Regions from separate parts of the Stenotrophomonas sp. STEN056 genome, predicted to be linked through region 1. Evidence: riboswitches for the same ligand, from Rfam matches in the RefSeq annotation. Region 1 holds a riboswitch; the other holds the start of a gene.
What was found. Region 1 has a riboswitch for thiamine pyrophosphate ahead of thiC (phosphomethylpyrimidine synthase ThiC). Riboswitches for the same ligand answer to the same signal wherever they lie in the genome.

Region 1 (7,785 bases):
ACGCAAAGCCATGCACGCCGGGGCGGTGCGCTTGGCGGCGCTTGCGGTGTGCTCGGGTTTTGCGTGATTGGTCGAGAACATGGTTTCAAGTGAAATAGAGGCTGGAAACGAAAAACCCCGCACCGGGGTCGGCGCGGGGTCTTTTATCGAATCTGGCTTTTTTCTGTTACGCGCCAGTTCGCCCCGCACCTGTTGGCTCGGTAATAAGTACGAGTACGAGCAGCGACGCCGCGGCGGAGGCCGGGGTCGAAGTCAGGCGGGCGGTGGTGTTGTGGCGTTGCAACATGAGGCCGAGATAACCATCTGCGCGATGCACCTGTCAACGCTTGCAGGTGTGATTGTCAGGAAAACCCTCGAAAGTCGCATCACAGCGGCTTGGTTGCGGTTGAAACTTGCACGGCCGCTTGTGCGCGGATTGCCAGAGTGCGCGGAAAACACGCCGTTGATGCCCGTTTGCAGAAAGCTTGCTGGCCGATGATCGGGTCTGGCTGCTTTTTCCGGTTAATCAGATAGGGGGCTGCGTGGGCGGGCCTTGAAACGGGGGTTTTAGATGACGCACATGGCGGAATTGGTGGGAGCAGGGGGGGGAATCCCCGATTGCGGGTTGGCAGGGGATGCAGGCCGTGAGCGGATACGGCTGTTGGGCCCGTGCCACGGATTGCCGGCACCCTTGATCTATCGCAAGGCGTGGGCATTGCTGGGCTTTCTGGCCGTGGAGACGAACCGGCGGCATTCGCGCAGCGCCCTTGCCCGGTTGTTGTGGCCCGGGTTTGCGGAGACCAGTGCCCTGACCAATCTGCGGCAGGTACTGAGCAACCTCAACCGTTACTGCGTGCAGGTTCTGGGCCCGGGTGTGCTGCAGATCGAACGCGCAACGGTGGGCCTGATGCGTGGTGAACAGCCGGTGTTCGATATCGACCTGTTGCGGCAGGCGCCGTACGAGCCAATGGAGCTGCTGGTCGGGCAATGCAGCTTTCTCGATGGCATGGAGGACCTGGGCGGGCCGGATTTCCACAGCTGGCTGGAAACCACCCGGCGCAAACTGGATATGCAGTTGGTCGATGCGGCAAAGCAATGCTGTGATGCCTTGCTGGAGGCTCAGCGGTGGGAACCGGCAGTGGAAGTGGCGCGTGCGCTGACCCTGCGCGATCCCTGGAACGAGGCGCACACACGGCGGATGATGCGTGCCCATGCCGGTAGTGGCAGGCGTACGGCTGCGCTCGACGTCTACCGGACCTTCGAGACAATGCTGCGGGTGGAGCTGGGGTTGAACCCCGGTCAGGAAACCCTGCAGTTGCTGGCGCAGATCAGTGATGGGGCATTGCCTTGCGCAAAACCTCGGGAACCTCTGGCCGCTGCCGTGGCTTGAACGTCGAAGCGCCAGCGGACAGGTGCCGTGTGACGGGAGGGTGCCTGCATCGGCAGAAATGAAGTCCGGGCATCGGCTATCGTTCCCGGCAGTTCCCATCGGGTGCCGCCCATGCTCCGTTCCGCTACCTTCCTGCTCACACTTGCGGGCGCCTGCCTGCTCCCGGCTCATGCTGCCGATCGCGTCACCGGCCATGAATTCGCAACGCGCTCGGAGGTCATCGCGCCGCATGCCATGGCCGCCACCTCACAGCCGCTGGCCACGCAGATCGCGCTGGACGTAATGAAAGCCGGTGGTTCGGCGGTGGATGCGGCCATCGCGGCCAATGCCGCGCTGGGGTTGATGGAGCCCACGGGCAATGGCATTGGTGGCGACCTGTTCGCCATCGTCTGGGACCCGAAGACGCAGAAGCTGCACGGCTACAACGGCTCGGGCCGCTCGCCGCAGTCGCTGACGCTGGCCGAACTGCAGCGGCGCGGACTGAAGGAAATCCCCGCTACCGGGCCGCTGCCGGTGTCGGTGCCCGGTGCGGTGGACGGCTGGTTCGCGTTGCACGAACGCTTCGGCCGCAAGCCGATGGCCGACAACCTTGCGCCGGCCATTGCCTATGCGCGGCAAGGGCACCCGGTTGCCGAGGTGATTGCCTACTACTGGGATCGCTCGGTGCCGCGGTTGTCGCCACAGCCGGGTTTCAAGGAGCAGTTCACCATTGACGGCCGCGCGCCGCGAAAGGGCGAGATGTGGCGCAACCCGAATCTGGCCGACACCCTGCAGAAGATTGCCGACGGCGGGCGTGATGCGTTCTACAAGGGTGACATCGCCCGCACCATTGGTGATTTCTTCAAGGCCAATGGTGGCTACCTGAGTTACCAGGACATGGCCGCGCACCAGGGCGAATGGGTGGAGCCGGTGAGCAGCAACTACCGTGGCTACGATGTCTGGGAGCTGCCGCCCAACAGCCAGGGCATCGCCGCGCTGCAGATCCTCAACATTCTTGAAGGCTACGATTTCTCGAAGATCCCCTTCGGTTCCCCCGAGCACATCCACCTGTTCGTCGAGGCCAAGAAGCTGGCCTTTGCCGACCGCGCCCGCTTCTACGCTGACCCGGCATTTTCGCCGGCGCCGGTGCAGCGTTTGATCTCAAAGGATTACGCGGCAGAGCGTCGCGCGCTGATTTCCATGGACAAGGCCTTGAAGGAAGCCCAGCCCGGCACGCCGAAGCAACTGGAGCAGGGCGACACCATCTACATGACCGTGGCCGATGCCGACGGCATGATGGTGTCCTTGATCCAGTCCAACTACCGCGGCATGGGCAGTGGCATGGCGCCGCCGGGGCTGGGCTTCATCCTGCAGGACCGCGGTGAGATGTTCGTGCTGCAGAAAGATCACCCCAATGGTTATGCGCCGGGCAAGCGCCCCTTCCAGACCATCATTCCGGCCTTCATCACCAGGGATGGCAAGCCGTTCGCCAGCTTCGGTGTAATGGGCGGGGCGATGCAGCCGCAGGGTCATGCGCAGATCGTGATGAACCTGGTGGACTTCGGCATGAACCTGCAGGAAGCCGGCGACGCACCGCGCATCCAGCATGAGGGCTCAACCGAACCCACCGGGCCGGCGACGGCGATGCGCGATGGCGGCGAGGTCAACCTGGAGACCGGCTTTTCCTGGGAGGCCGTGCGCAGCTTGATGCGCAAGGGGCATCGGGTGACGTTTGCCGATGGCCCGTATGGCGGCTACCAGGCGATCATGCGCGACCCGCAGAGCGGCGTGTATTACGGCGCCTCGGAAAGCCGCAAGGATGGGCAGGCGGCGGGGTACTAAGTGGTAGCTGCGTAGGCTGGGATCAAATCCCAACAGCCTGACGGGATTACGAGAGCAAAAGCATCCCTCCCCAAATCTCCCCTGCGCGTTGCGCAAGGGAGGGGCAGAAGCAGACGTGCACGGAGACGGCGCAGTAACCGGCGCGCGCAAGTGAAGCAGCTGAAGCAACAGATGCAGCAGATGCAGCAGATGCACGATTTTCCCCCTCCCTTTGCCGCAGGCAAGGGGAGGGCCGGGGAGGGGTAGCCCTTACTTCTCCCGGTTTAAATCCCAACAGCGCCTACGCTACTGATCAACGCGACCCACCCGCTCAGCTTCCAGCCGCGCTTCCTCCTGCGCGGCCTGCTCGCGTTCGATCCATGCCTCGATGATGTGGCGCGTGCGCTGCGCAAGGCGGCGCTGGCGGTTGTATTCCGCATCCAGCACCCGGTACAGCGACACCATCACCAGCAGCATCAACAGGGCGAAGGGCAATGCCGCGATGGTGATCATGCCCTGCAGCGCCTCCAGCCCGCCGGCCAACAGCAGCACCGCGGCGATGAGCGCCACGGCCACGCCCCATACCAGCTTGCGTGACAGCGGCGGATCGCCGGCTTCATCGGTGGACATGCTGGCGAGCACCAGCACCGCGGAGTCGGCCGAGGTCACGAAGAAAATGGCCAGCAGCACCAGCGCCAGGATCGACAGCAACAAGGGTGCCGGCAGGCTGTCGAACATGGTGAACAACACCGTCTCGTAGCCGTTGCCCAGGGCCTGCACCAGATCGACATGGCCGAACAGCTGCGACCACAGCGCGGTGCCGCCGAATACCGAGAACCACAGGAAGCCGAGCAGGGTGGGCGCCAGCACCACGCCCACCACGAACTCACGCACGCTGCGGCCGCGTGATACCCGGGCAATGAAAGAGCCCACGAACGGCGCCCAGGCAATCCACCACGCCCAGTAGAAAATGGTCCAGTCCGCGACCCAGGTGCTGCCGCTGAACGGCGACATGCGCAGGCTCATCGTCACCAGCTGGTTGAGGTAGGAACCCAGCGTGGTGGTGAAGGTGTCAAAGATGAAGCCGGTTGGCCCCAGCACCAGGATTGCCGCCAGCAGCAATGCCGCCAGTGCAAGGTTGAAGTTGGACAGCCACTTGATGCCGCGCTCCACGCCGCTGCTGGTGGAGATCATGTAGAGCACGAACGCCACCGCGATGACGGTCATCTGCAGCGGCACGCCGGCGGTGATGCCGAACACGCGCTGCAGGCCGGCCGCGATCTGGATGGTGCCAAAGCCCAGCGTCGTTGCAACGCCGATGGCCGTGGCAACGACTGCGGCGATGTTCACCACCTTGCCGAACGCACCGCGATGATGGTGGCCGATGACCGGCTGCAGCATGTCACTGATCAAGCCGCGGCCATTGCGGTTGTACTGGAACCAGGCCATTGCCAGACCAATCAGCGCATAGATCGCCCACGGGTGCAGGCCCCAATGGAAGAACGCATAGCGCATGGATGCACGCGCGGCGTCCATGCTCTGCGGCTGCAGGCCTTCCGGCGGGGTGACCAGGTGCGATATCGGCTCGGCCGCGCCCCAGAACACCAGGCCGATGCCCATGCCGGCGGCAAACAGCATCGACAGCCAGCTGGCGCGGGAGAAATCCGGCTCGGCATCTTCACCGCCGATACGCAGGTTGCCAAAGCGGCCGAACGCCAGATACAGCAGGAAGGTCAAGGTCAGGAACACGATCAGCAGATACAGCCAACCGGCGCCGCGCACCACCTCGGCCAGCGCGGTCTGCACCACATCGTTGAAGGGACCAGGCGCGATGCCGGCAATCAATACCAGCAGTGCGACCAGCGCAATGGAAACACGAAACACCATGGAGGAGCTTCTCCGGTCAAAAGGTTGAATGAAGGGAGCGAGCCTGGAAGCGCAGAACCGCAATCTACAGAGGACGGGTTGCAGGACGGCCGGCGTGCATGTGGCCGGGCAGGAAAGGGACGGGACGCGCGCTGTTGGCTGGTCAACCCCCGTACCAGCACCACGCTGGGCAGGGATATTACTGAACGGAATGTCACGGTTCCGTTAGCAAGGCCGACGCACGGCGCCATGCCGCTGTCGTCGCTTTGTGGTTTAATGCCGCCCGAAGCGGGGGTACCGCGGCTTGAGGGCCGTGGTTGAGACATACCCTTAGAACCTGATCCGGCTCATACCGGCGTAGGGAAGCTTTGTGTGCTGCCAGTAGTGCCCATACCGGGCCAACGCTGCGCAGCGTGCGCCTTCGCTTCGTTCCGCCATGCCGCTACGCGCATGGCCCTTGCACCCCGTGTGGATTGACCAGGACGAATGCCGATGAACGCACAGCCCAGCCTGCAGCAGCAGGCCCAGCAACTATCCGAATCCGTGACGCGGCCGATTCCCGGCTCGCACAAGATTTTCGTAACGGGTTCGCGCGAGGACCTGCAGGTGCCGATGCGCGAGATCGTGCAGACGCGCACGCCCACCCTGTTTGGTGGCGAAGAAAATCCGCCGATCACCGTATACGACACCTCCGGCCCGTACACCGACCCGAACGCCAGCATCGACCTGGCCGCCGGCCTGGCACCGTTGCGCGCGCGCTGGATTGAAGAACGTGGCGACACTGAGCAACTGACGGGCTTGAGTTCGGCGTTTGGCCGCTCGCGTGAGGACAATGCCCGGCTTGATGCGGTGCGCTTCCCGGGGCGGATGCTGCCGCGGCGGGCCATTGGCGGCGCCAATGTCACGCAGATGCATTACGCGCGGCGCGGCATCGTCACTCCGGAAATGGAGTTTGTCGCCATCCGCGAGAACCAGCGCCTCGAAGCGGTGCGCGATGCCGGCCTGCTGGCGCAGCATCCGGGGCAGAGCTTCGGCGCCAACATCCAGAAGATCATCACGCCGGAATTCGTGCGCGATGAAATCGCACGCGGCCGCGCGGTGCTGCCCAACAATATCAACCACCCGGAAAGCGAGCCGATGATCATCGGCCGCAACTTCCTGACCAAGATCAACGCCAACATCGGCAACAGCGCGGTGTCCTCGGGCATTGCCGAGGAAGTGGAGAAGCTGGTGTGGTCGATCCGCTGGGGCGGTGACACGGTGATGGACCTGTCCACCGGCAAGCACATCCATGAAACCCGCGAGTGGATCATCCGCAACTCGCCGGTGCCGATTGGCACGGTGCCGATCTACCAGGCACTGGAAAAGGTGGATGGCCGCGCCGAGGAACTGACCTGGGAGATATTCCGCGACACGCTGATTGAGCAGGCCGAGCAGGGCGTGGACTACTTCACCATCCACGCCGGCGTGTTGCTGCGGCACGTGCCGCTCACCGCCAAGCGCGTGACCGGCATTGTCTCGCGTGGTGGTTCGATCATGGCCAAGTGGTGCCTGGCGCACCACAAGGAGAACTTCCTCTACACACACTTTGAAGACATCTGCGACATCATGAAGGCCTACGACGTGTCCTTCAGTCTCGGCGATGGTCTGCGTCCGGGGTGCATTGCCGATGCCAATGACGCGGCGCAGTTCGGCGAACTGGAAGCACTGGGTGAGCTGACCAAGGTCGCGTGGAAGCATGATGTGCAGACCATCATTGAAGGGCCCGGCCATGTGCCGATGCACCTGATCAAGCAGAACATGGAAAAGCAGCTGGAAGAATGCGGCGAAGCCCCGTTCTACACGCTGGGGCCGCTGACCACCGACATCGCACCGGGCTACGACCACATTACCAGCGCCATCGGCGCGGCGATGATCGGCTGGTACGGCACGGCGATGCTCTGTTACGTGACGCCAAAGGAACACCTGGGCCTGCCCAACCGCCAGGATGTGCGCGACGGCATCATGGCCTACAAGATCGCCGCGCATGCGGCGGACCTGGCCAAGGGCCACCCCGGCGCGCAGGTGCGTGACAACGCCTTGAGCAAGGCACGCTTCGAGTTCCGCTGGGAAGACCAGTTTCATCTCGGGCTGGATCCGGAGAAAGCCAAGGAATTCCACGACGAAACCCTGCCCAAGGACGCGCACAAGCTGGCGCACTTCTGTTCGATGTGCGGGCCGCACTTCTGCTCGATGAAGATCACCCAGGACGTGCGTGACTACGCAGCGGAGCAGGGCGTGGATGAAGCCGGCGCACTGGCCGCAGGCATGGCGGAGAAGTCAGCCCAGTTCCGGGAGCAGGGCGCGGAGGTCTACCGGGCCGGGTAAGGCCCGGGCATCCCGTGGGGCTGCCCTGCGCGCTTCCGCAGGAGCAGCCTGCGCAACGGGAAGCACATTACGGCCGCTGGCCGATGCCTGATTCCGGCGGCCTGCGGCTTCCCTGGCGCGGGCCGCTCACATAACCGCGGGCCTATACACGCCGGTCCCTGCACCGGCGTGGTAGCGTTTTGCCAGTCCAGACCGGGGGTATTGCCATGAAGCTTCATACCATGTTCCGTCTTGTGATCCTGGGTGCATTGCTGCTGCTGGGCGCCTGTGCCAGTACGCCGCGGGTGAGCAGCCAGGTTGATCCCAATGGTGAGTTTTCGCGTTATCGCAGTTTTGCGTTCTACACGCCGCTGGCGCTGGAGCAGAGCGGCTATACCACCATC
Region 2 (7,785 bases), on a different contig from region 1:
GGTGCTGGTGGAATGGCTGTGGGGCCCGGTGGCGCGCTATGCCATGCTCGCGGCCACCTGCGCGTTGTCCTTCGTGGTCATGGTGCTGGTGCTGTTGTACGGCGCGCGCACGTTCGCACGGGATCTGCGTGGCGAGGTGCTGTTGTTCGCGGTGTTGATCAGCGGCATCAGCGTGCTGAACATCATCAAGCTCACCAAGTTGTTGAGCGGCGGGCTGGCGGCGTTGAGCATGGATGGCCAGTTCCAGATGATCTTCTACGTCTACATGTGCTCACTGGCGACCATTCTTCCGCCGTCCATCGTGTGGCTGGTGCTGCGCCGGCTGACCGATGCGTTGCGCGGCATGGCAGCACGCGATCCGTTGACGCAGTTGCTCAATCGCCGTGGTTTGACCGAGGCGCTGGGCACTCTTTTCCGGAATCCCAACGTAAAGGCGCGTTTGCTGCTGATCGATGTCGACAACTTCAAGCGCATCAACGACAACTACGGCCACCATGTGGGCGATGTGGTGCTCTGTGGTGTTGCCGAGGCGCTGCGCGGCGCGGTGCGCAAGGATGACCTGGTGTGCCGGCTGGGCGGCGAGGAGTTTGCTGCAATCTGCATGCGTGCCGATGACGCAGTGGCGTTGCGTGTGGCCGAGCGCGTGCGCAGCACCATCGAGCAGAAAGTCATGTTGCAGGGGCCGCACGACGAAGCGTTGCGTTGCACGGTGACCGTGGGTATTTCCGGCAATTTTGCAGATGACCAGTCGCTGGATCGGGCCATGCAGGCGGCGGACGCAGCGCTTTATCGCGGCAAGAAGGCAGGGCGCAATCGGGTGGAATGGGCGCTGCCGGCAACGGACAGCCGCACGGCGGGTGGCCAGCCCAAAGCAGGAGTGGAAGCTGCACTTTCCTGAGCAGCTGGCGTGACGCCTTGTCGGTTCAATTGCCGGGGGCTGGAACCGACAAGGCTCACAAAGGTGATGCCTGCACCGTCAGGCGAGCGAGGAAGCCTGACGCTGCCCCCGGCTTTCTTCGCGCTTCCATGCGCGCAGGCCCATCGCCGCCAGCACCAGGAAAACGAGATACAGGCCGGCAGTGGCGTGCAGCGATTTCACCGCGTACATGCCCACATAGACCACATCGACGGCGATCCACAGCCACCATGCGGCGGCGTGGCGCCGGGCCTGCCACCACTGTGCGACCAGGCTGAGTGCGGCGAGCATGGCGTCCAGCCAGGGCAGGGCGGCGTTGGTCCAGCTGTGCATGGCCGCGCCCAGGGTGATGCCAAAGGCGATGCCGATGCCCAGCTCGCGTGTCCACTGGCGGGCGGGCAAGGGCGTGATGATGATGCGGCCTTCGGCCTGTGCCTGTTTGCGCCAGTTGAGCCAGCCGTAGAACAGGAAACCGGCGAAGGCACACTGCAGCAGCGTGTCCGAATACAGCCGGGCTTCGGCGAATACCAACGCGTACAGGCCGACCGAGATCAACCCGACCGGCCAGGCCAGCATCCGCCGCTGCGCCATCAGCCAGACGCCCAAGGCGCTGGCGATGACGGCCGACCATTCCAGAACGGCCGGGTTCATAGCGCGATGGTGACCGACAGGCGCGCCTGGCGCGGGGCACCCGGGAACAGGTAGTAGTCACCGGAGCTGCTGCCGGTGTCGCGCCAGTAGAAACGGTTGAACACATTGTCCACCGACAGGTTCCAGTTCACCGCATGCTCGCGTACCTGGTGCTGGAAGCGCAGGCCCGCATCCACCACGTTGTAGCTCGGTGCACGCACGCGGCCGTCGGCAGTGGCGACGTTGGATGAGGCGTAACGCCAGCCGCCAGTGAGGCCCAGTCCTGCAATGAACGGCAGTTGGTAGTCGGCATGCAGGCTGGCGCGCGTGGTCGGCACGTTGATCAATGGATGACCTTCGTAAGCCGGCGTGCCGGTGTTGCGTGCACGCGCACGCAGCGCGCTGGCGCTGGCGGTCAGCTGCAGGTTCTCGGTGACGCGGCCCTGCGCACTCAGTTCCAGGCCGATGTGATTCTGCTGGCCCTGCTGCACGAAGGAGTAGCCGTAGGCACTGTTGTCCGGCTTGGCGTATTGGAACGGCTGGCTGATGCGGAACAGCGCCGCACTCAGCGTCAGCGCGTCCGACGGTGCGTACTTGCTGCCAACCTCAAGTTGGCGCGAGCGCACGGCGGGCAGGAAGCTGCCTTCATTGGTGGTCCAGAACGGGGCTTCCTGGCCAAGCGAAATGCCCTGTGCGTAGCTGGCGTACAGGTTGATTTCGTCGGTGGCACTCCAGATCAGCGCCGTCTGCGGCAGGAACCGCGACAGCTTGCTGTCGCGCTCGGGATTGCCGCGCTTGTCGAAGGTGCGTTCGTCCAGGCGCACGAAACGGCCACCGGCAAGCCATTGCCAGTCCTCGGCAAGGTGCATGCGGTCGAGCACGAACAGCGACTTTTGTTCGCTGTCCAAACGGCGCACGGACGGACCGGGCAGCAGCGGCGAGGGCATGAACTGCGGCACGTGCGTGTCGTGGATGTTGGCGGTGCCAACGTATTCGTTGACGTTGCGGCGCTTGTCCACGGTGCGGTCGAAGTAGTCTGCGCCAACCGTCAACTGGTGCTCGATGCTGCCGGTGTTGAAGCGGCCACGCAGCTCGGCGCGCAGTTGCTGGTTGCGGCGCGTATCGTCGGGGCTGCGGTAGTCGTAGATGTCGTAGTCGCCGTTGGGCGCGAAGTAGTTGCCCGGCACGCTGCCGTCGGCGCATTCGGCCGCGTAGTAGCAGCCATAGGCGAAGGCGACGTTGTCGTCGATGACCGAACGGCTGTAGCTGGCCGACACGCGCGACTGCCACGCACTGTTGAAATCAAAAGTATGCAGCGCGCTGATGTTGGTGCTGTCGATGCCAACCGGCTGCTGCCAGGCCTGGTAGCCGAGCATGTGCTTGCGGTCCACATTGCGCGGCAGCGCGGTGGCGCCCAGCAACTGGTAGCCGGAGACCGAGCGCTGTGCGCTGGTCTGGTAGTTGGCATCCACTTCCAGCTTGCCGCGCTCGCCGATCAACCAGTCGGTCGCCAGTGAGTAGAAGTTGCGGCGGCCATCGGCGTGATCGACATAGCTGTGGGTGTTGTCCCATGCGGCATTGAAGCGCACGCCGATGCGCGGTGTGATCCAGTGGCCCACATCCATGGCGGCATAACGCGTGCCTTCCGAATCGGTGGCGAAGCTGACGCTGCGCACTTCGGCCGGGCGCTTGCCCACGTAGTTGATGACGCCGCCCGGGGCGATGACGCCGGCGGCCAGGCCGGCCTCGCCCTTGAGGATTTCAACCTGCTGCACGTTCTCCAGCGCAAGGCGCTGCTCGCCAGCGATGGTCAAACCGTTGAAGCGGTAGCCGGTGGCGGTGTCCAGGGCGAAGCCGCGGATGGCGATGTTCTGGTAGTAGCCTTCCGGCGCGTAGCTGTCGCCCAGTGAGGCATCGTTGCGCGCAAGCTCGGACAGCGTGCGCACGTGGCGGCTGTCGAGCAGCTGGCGGTCGAGCACGGTGATCGAAGCCGGTGTGTTCTTCCAATCGCCGGGACCGAAGCTGTTGGACTGGGTGGTGTGCGCGGCTGCTTGCTTGGCCTGCACGCGCACGGCGGCCAGCTCGGTCGGCGAGCGATCGGCAGCTTCGGTTTCCAGGGTGCTGGCATGCAGCGGCAACGCCGCGCTCAGCGCAGCAGTCAACAACGAGATTCGGTAGCAGCGGTTCATTCGGTTCGTCATCAGCCGGTGGGGGAGACGAAGCGAAGGCGCGCACGCGCAACCGACCATGAAGGCGGTGTGCCTGCTGCTCAAAGCTCCCTACGCCGGTGCTAACCGGGTCAGGTTCCAAGGGACTCTCTCAGCCTGCAACAACCAGGCACCCCCGCTTCAGGGGCGTATTGGACCACAAACGGTACGGATTTGCCCGCGCCCGTGTTCAGGCGGCGGCGTGCAGGGCAGCGAGCAGCGCTTGCCCATCGGCAGTGCGGAACCAGCGTGCATGGCCGAGCAGGAACGTGTAATACGCCACGTCCGCGTCCGCGGTAGAGCCGGTTACACCGTGGAAGTACTCCACTTCGGACAGTGCAAAGTCCAGGTGCACCACCGGCAGCAGGTCGGCCAGCAGATGCACCTGGGCGGCGGACAATGGCCGCACCTCGCGGTAACCGGCGATCAATGCAAGTGCGGTATCTGCATGCACGGCGTCCATGCCGCGTTCCAGTTCCAGCCAGGCCACGGCATTGCGTTCGATGGCCGTGGCCAGGTCGAACAACGCGCTGGTCGGCGAGGCCAGGCCAAAGTCGAACACGCTGGCCACGCGCATGGTGTTGCCTTCGCGGCGCCAGAGCAGGTTGGAGACATGCCAATCGTTGTGCGCCCACAGGCGCGGCTCGGATCGCAGGCGCTCGGCCAGGCCCATGTGCCAAGGCAGCACGGTCTGCTGGAGTTCCTGCAGCCACGGGCGTTGTGACAGATAGTCGATCAAGGCCGGGCGCGTGGGGAAATCGCGTTGCAGCAGCGCGATGGGATCATCGGCGCGGATCAGGTCGTCGCGCGCGACCAGAATCTCGGTATCACGTTGTGGCGCGGCATAGCTTTCCGATGCGCAATGCAGCGTGGCCAGCATGCGCCCGGCTTCACGTGCCTGGGCCAGATCGGTGAGCGGTGTCCAGGAGGGCGCATCGCGGTACAGGTCCAGCCCCTCGCCGACGGCATGCAATTCGTAGGTCCAGCCCTCATGCGCGATGGCGGTGGCGCCCGTGCAATCCCGCAGCACCTGGACTACCGGCACACCCGCATCGGCAAGATGCGCGATGAAACGGTGTTCCTCCGCCAGCGTGCCGGCGGTGCGCACATTGTGGTGATGGCGCTTGATGAAAACGCTGCCGTGCGTCGCTTCCACGATGGCCGCCGCCGACATCGGGCGCGGGCTGTGCCAGAGCACGGAATTGGTGCCCTCAAGCGCGCTGAAGCGCCCACGCAGCCAGCCGATCTCGTGCGCGCTGATGGGAGGCCAATCAGCGGGCACCTCGTCGTTGTTGAGGCCTTGGACTCGGTGGGGGGAGGTAGTCATGGGAGAAGACTAGTGCGTGATAGGTGTAGCTGGAGCGACGGTAGGAGCATGGCAGCCCACGAGACTTGATCGGCGAGAGAGCTAGAGTTGCCGCAGGACTCTCCGTAGCTCCGAAGTAGGCGATTTGCTATGCGGGGCAGATTGTTCGATGTCGTGCTAGGAAATTTCACTTGCCTGTCAGGGTGGCACGGTAGCTAATCGGATCAAGTTGGAAATTTTCAGTCACTGCCCCGGGCATGACGAACATCTTGGGCCTTTTGCGGAAAGAAAAAAGGCGATAGAGGTGGAATTGACCAGACATTTCAGTGGAAAAGTTGATCTCATTTGGACTTATGAAGAAAGGAGTTTCGGCACCATAAGCCGTAGTCTTAACCTCAATGAAGCGCTCGCGGCCATCCGTATCGAAAGAGCGAATGTCATAGCCCAATCCGTCACCTTGAGTATTGGAAGCATGCTCGATTTGATCGGCATACTGCTTTGCGCCTTCGGCATAAAGGCGCCGGGCTTCGTACTCCATGACGAGCAATTCTCCAGCAAGTCCTAGTGAACGATTGCGCGATTCGCGCTCAAGGTAGTCTCGCTTGATCGGCTTGCTCTGGATCCACGCCGCCTGTTGCTCGCCGATATGGTGGGTTGGGCGCGGCACTTGTGTAACGAAGTCAGAAAAATCTAGCGGAACGTACAATTCGACCGGCGTCTCAACGCTTCTGATTGCTGCTTCGTCCAAGAGGGAGTCCGAAGCGAGCATGTCGGCGACAATATCGATCAATCGGTGTTGGACATTTGGCAACGGCCTGTAGCCAGCCACAGCTTGAACTCCGAGGGTATTCAATACTGCGCTAATGTTGCGAAATTTGTACTCGATGGATTTGGTGTTGCGGGCAGGGATCCTCTGCTGAAGTTGCCTAACTAACTGCGCTTTCACGAAATTTTGGCCAAGCTCCTGCATTCGCAGCATGCGGAAGTATGCAGATGTGGTCTCGGTTACTTCCGACTCTGTCCACGGTTTTCCGGTTTCCGCCTGTTCGTCCGCCATCTCGCTTCCTATTGAGCACTTTTCTGTACAGGGCTTGTGTCTGTGGACCGAAGCATGTGGTTGCACGCTCTGGCTTTGCCCTTAATGGCTATAGATTAGGGAATCAGTGAGTTAGCCTTTGGCCATTCAGACTTCCCCGTTTTCGGCGAAGGATATCAGGCAATCCTGTTTTTTGGCCCCTATCTCAGCCCTTGGGACAGCGCCAGGCAAGCCTTATGGCTCCTTGGCGAGTGGAGCCCATCATGACGACCAGAGCGGTGGATTACTCCGTGCTGGAGTACCGATATCGGGATGCCGGAAATTGGAAGACTTACGGCAGCGTGTTGCTGTCTGGTGTTGATGACAAGGCTGATGCGGCACTGCGTGCTTGTTTGGACTGGGGTGAAAAATTCGTGCCCGAGCAAGTCATGCTGCCTGCCTTGCATGAGCGTCATTGGCGGAATTACGAATGCGGTTTCGGCGATCTAGATCATGCTTTCCATGAACTGGTGTCATTGCGTCGAGCGGAGCATGACGAAATTCGATTGTTGCCGGTATGGGGGACACTGGAGCAGATGCTCCTTCAGTTCTCTGATGCTGCAAGGAAATGGGACGTGTGCCGATCAAGGCATTTTGCCGACGAGTGTCTTTGGCGATGAAACCTTCGATCCGGTACGCGAAAAAGACGCGTAGACAAGCGAACGTGCCCCACTTTTTGTGCATCATGACGCCATGAGCGCTCCCCTCACCCTCAACCACCTCCGCCGCTACGCCGTCGCCCGCTCGCTGTTCAAGCCGACCACGCTGATGCGGGCGATCGGCAAGCTGGGTTTTGTCCAGGCCGATCCCATTCGTGCCCCGGCGCGGGCGCAGGATCTGACCTTGCGCCATCGCGTGGTTGGCTACCGGGCCGGTGAGCTGGAGCAGCGTTATCCGCGTTTGGCGTTGGAGGAGGATTTCTTCGTCAACTACGGTTTCCTGCCCCGCGAGCACCATGCGTTGATGCACCCGCGTGAGGCGCGCGTGGTGTGGACGCCGGCCCGCTGGAAGCAGGCGCACGCAGTACGGGCATTCATTGCCGAGCGTGGCGCGGTGCATCCGCGCGAGGTGGATGCGCACTTCGCCCATGGCAAGACCACGAACTGGTTTGGTGGCTCATCCAACGCCAGCACGCAGCTGCTTGATGGAATGCACTACCGGGGCATGCTGCGCGTGGCGCGCAGGGACGGTGGAACGCGTGTCTATGCGCTGCGCGATGGCGATGCGGTGGCGGTTGACGAGGCAGACGCGAACGAACGGCTGGATGCGTTGCTCGACATCGTGATCCGCAAGTACGCCCCGTTGCCGGCGGCCAGCCTCGGCCAGCTGTTGGGTCACCTGCGCAGCGGCGTACCGCAATGGGCCGGGCTGCGCGCAGCAGCGCTGAAGCGTGCCCGTGAGCGCCTGGGCACCGCGCGGGTCGAGGGCGTGGATTGGTATTGGCCGGCGGATGAGAACCCACGCGCGGCACGCTGGAAGCCGGATGATGCCGTCCGGCTGTTGACGCCGTTTGACCCGGTGGTGTGGGACCGGCGGCGTTTCGAGTTGTTCTGGGGGTGGGCGTATCGTTTCGAGGCATACACGCCTGCGCCCAAACGCAAACTTGGCTACTACGCGCTGCCGTTGCTCTGGCATGACCAGGTGATCGGCT

Region 2: another riboswitch for thiamine pyrophosphate. It lies ahead of ACVOLO_RS14970 (TonB-dependent siderophore receptor); the one in region 1 lies ahead of thiC (phosphomethylpyrimidine synthase ThiC).

What each region holds. Positions count from the first base shown of each region.
Region 1 is NZ_JBRRDL010000012.1:57,903-65,687, forward strand. It holds gene ACVOLO_RS08815 (AfsR/SARP family transcriptional regulator) at 671-1,369, shown strand; gene ggt (gamma-glutamyltransferase) at 1,481-3,190, shown strand; gene ACVOLO_RS08825 (BCCT family transporter) at 3,476-5,056, opposite strand; TPP riboswitch at 5,316-5,417, shown strand; gene thiC (phosphomethylpyrimidine synthase ThiC) at 5,528-7,402, shown strand; gene ACVOLO_RS08835 (DUF4136 domain-containing protein) at 7,609-7,785, shown strand, end outside.
Region 2 is NZ_JBRRDL010000033.1:22,312-30,096, forward strand. It holds gene ACVOLO_RS14960 (GGDEF domain-containing protein) at 344-898, shown strand; gene pnuC (nicotinamide riboside transporter PnuC) at 977-1,567, opposite strand; gene ACVOLO_RS14970 (TonB-dependent siderophore receptor) at 1,564-3,735, opposite strand; TPP riboswitch at 3,806-3,901, opposite strand; gene ACVOLO_RS14975 (phosphotransferase enzyme family protein) at 3,944-5,080, opposite strand; gene ACVOLO_RS14980 (protein NO VEIN domain-containing protein) at 5,247-6,116, opposite strand; gene ACVOLO_RS14985 (hypothetical protein) at 6,359-6,754, shown strand; gene ACVOLO_RS14990 (DNA glycosylase AlkZ-like family protein) at 6,828-7,785, shown strand, end outside.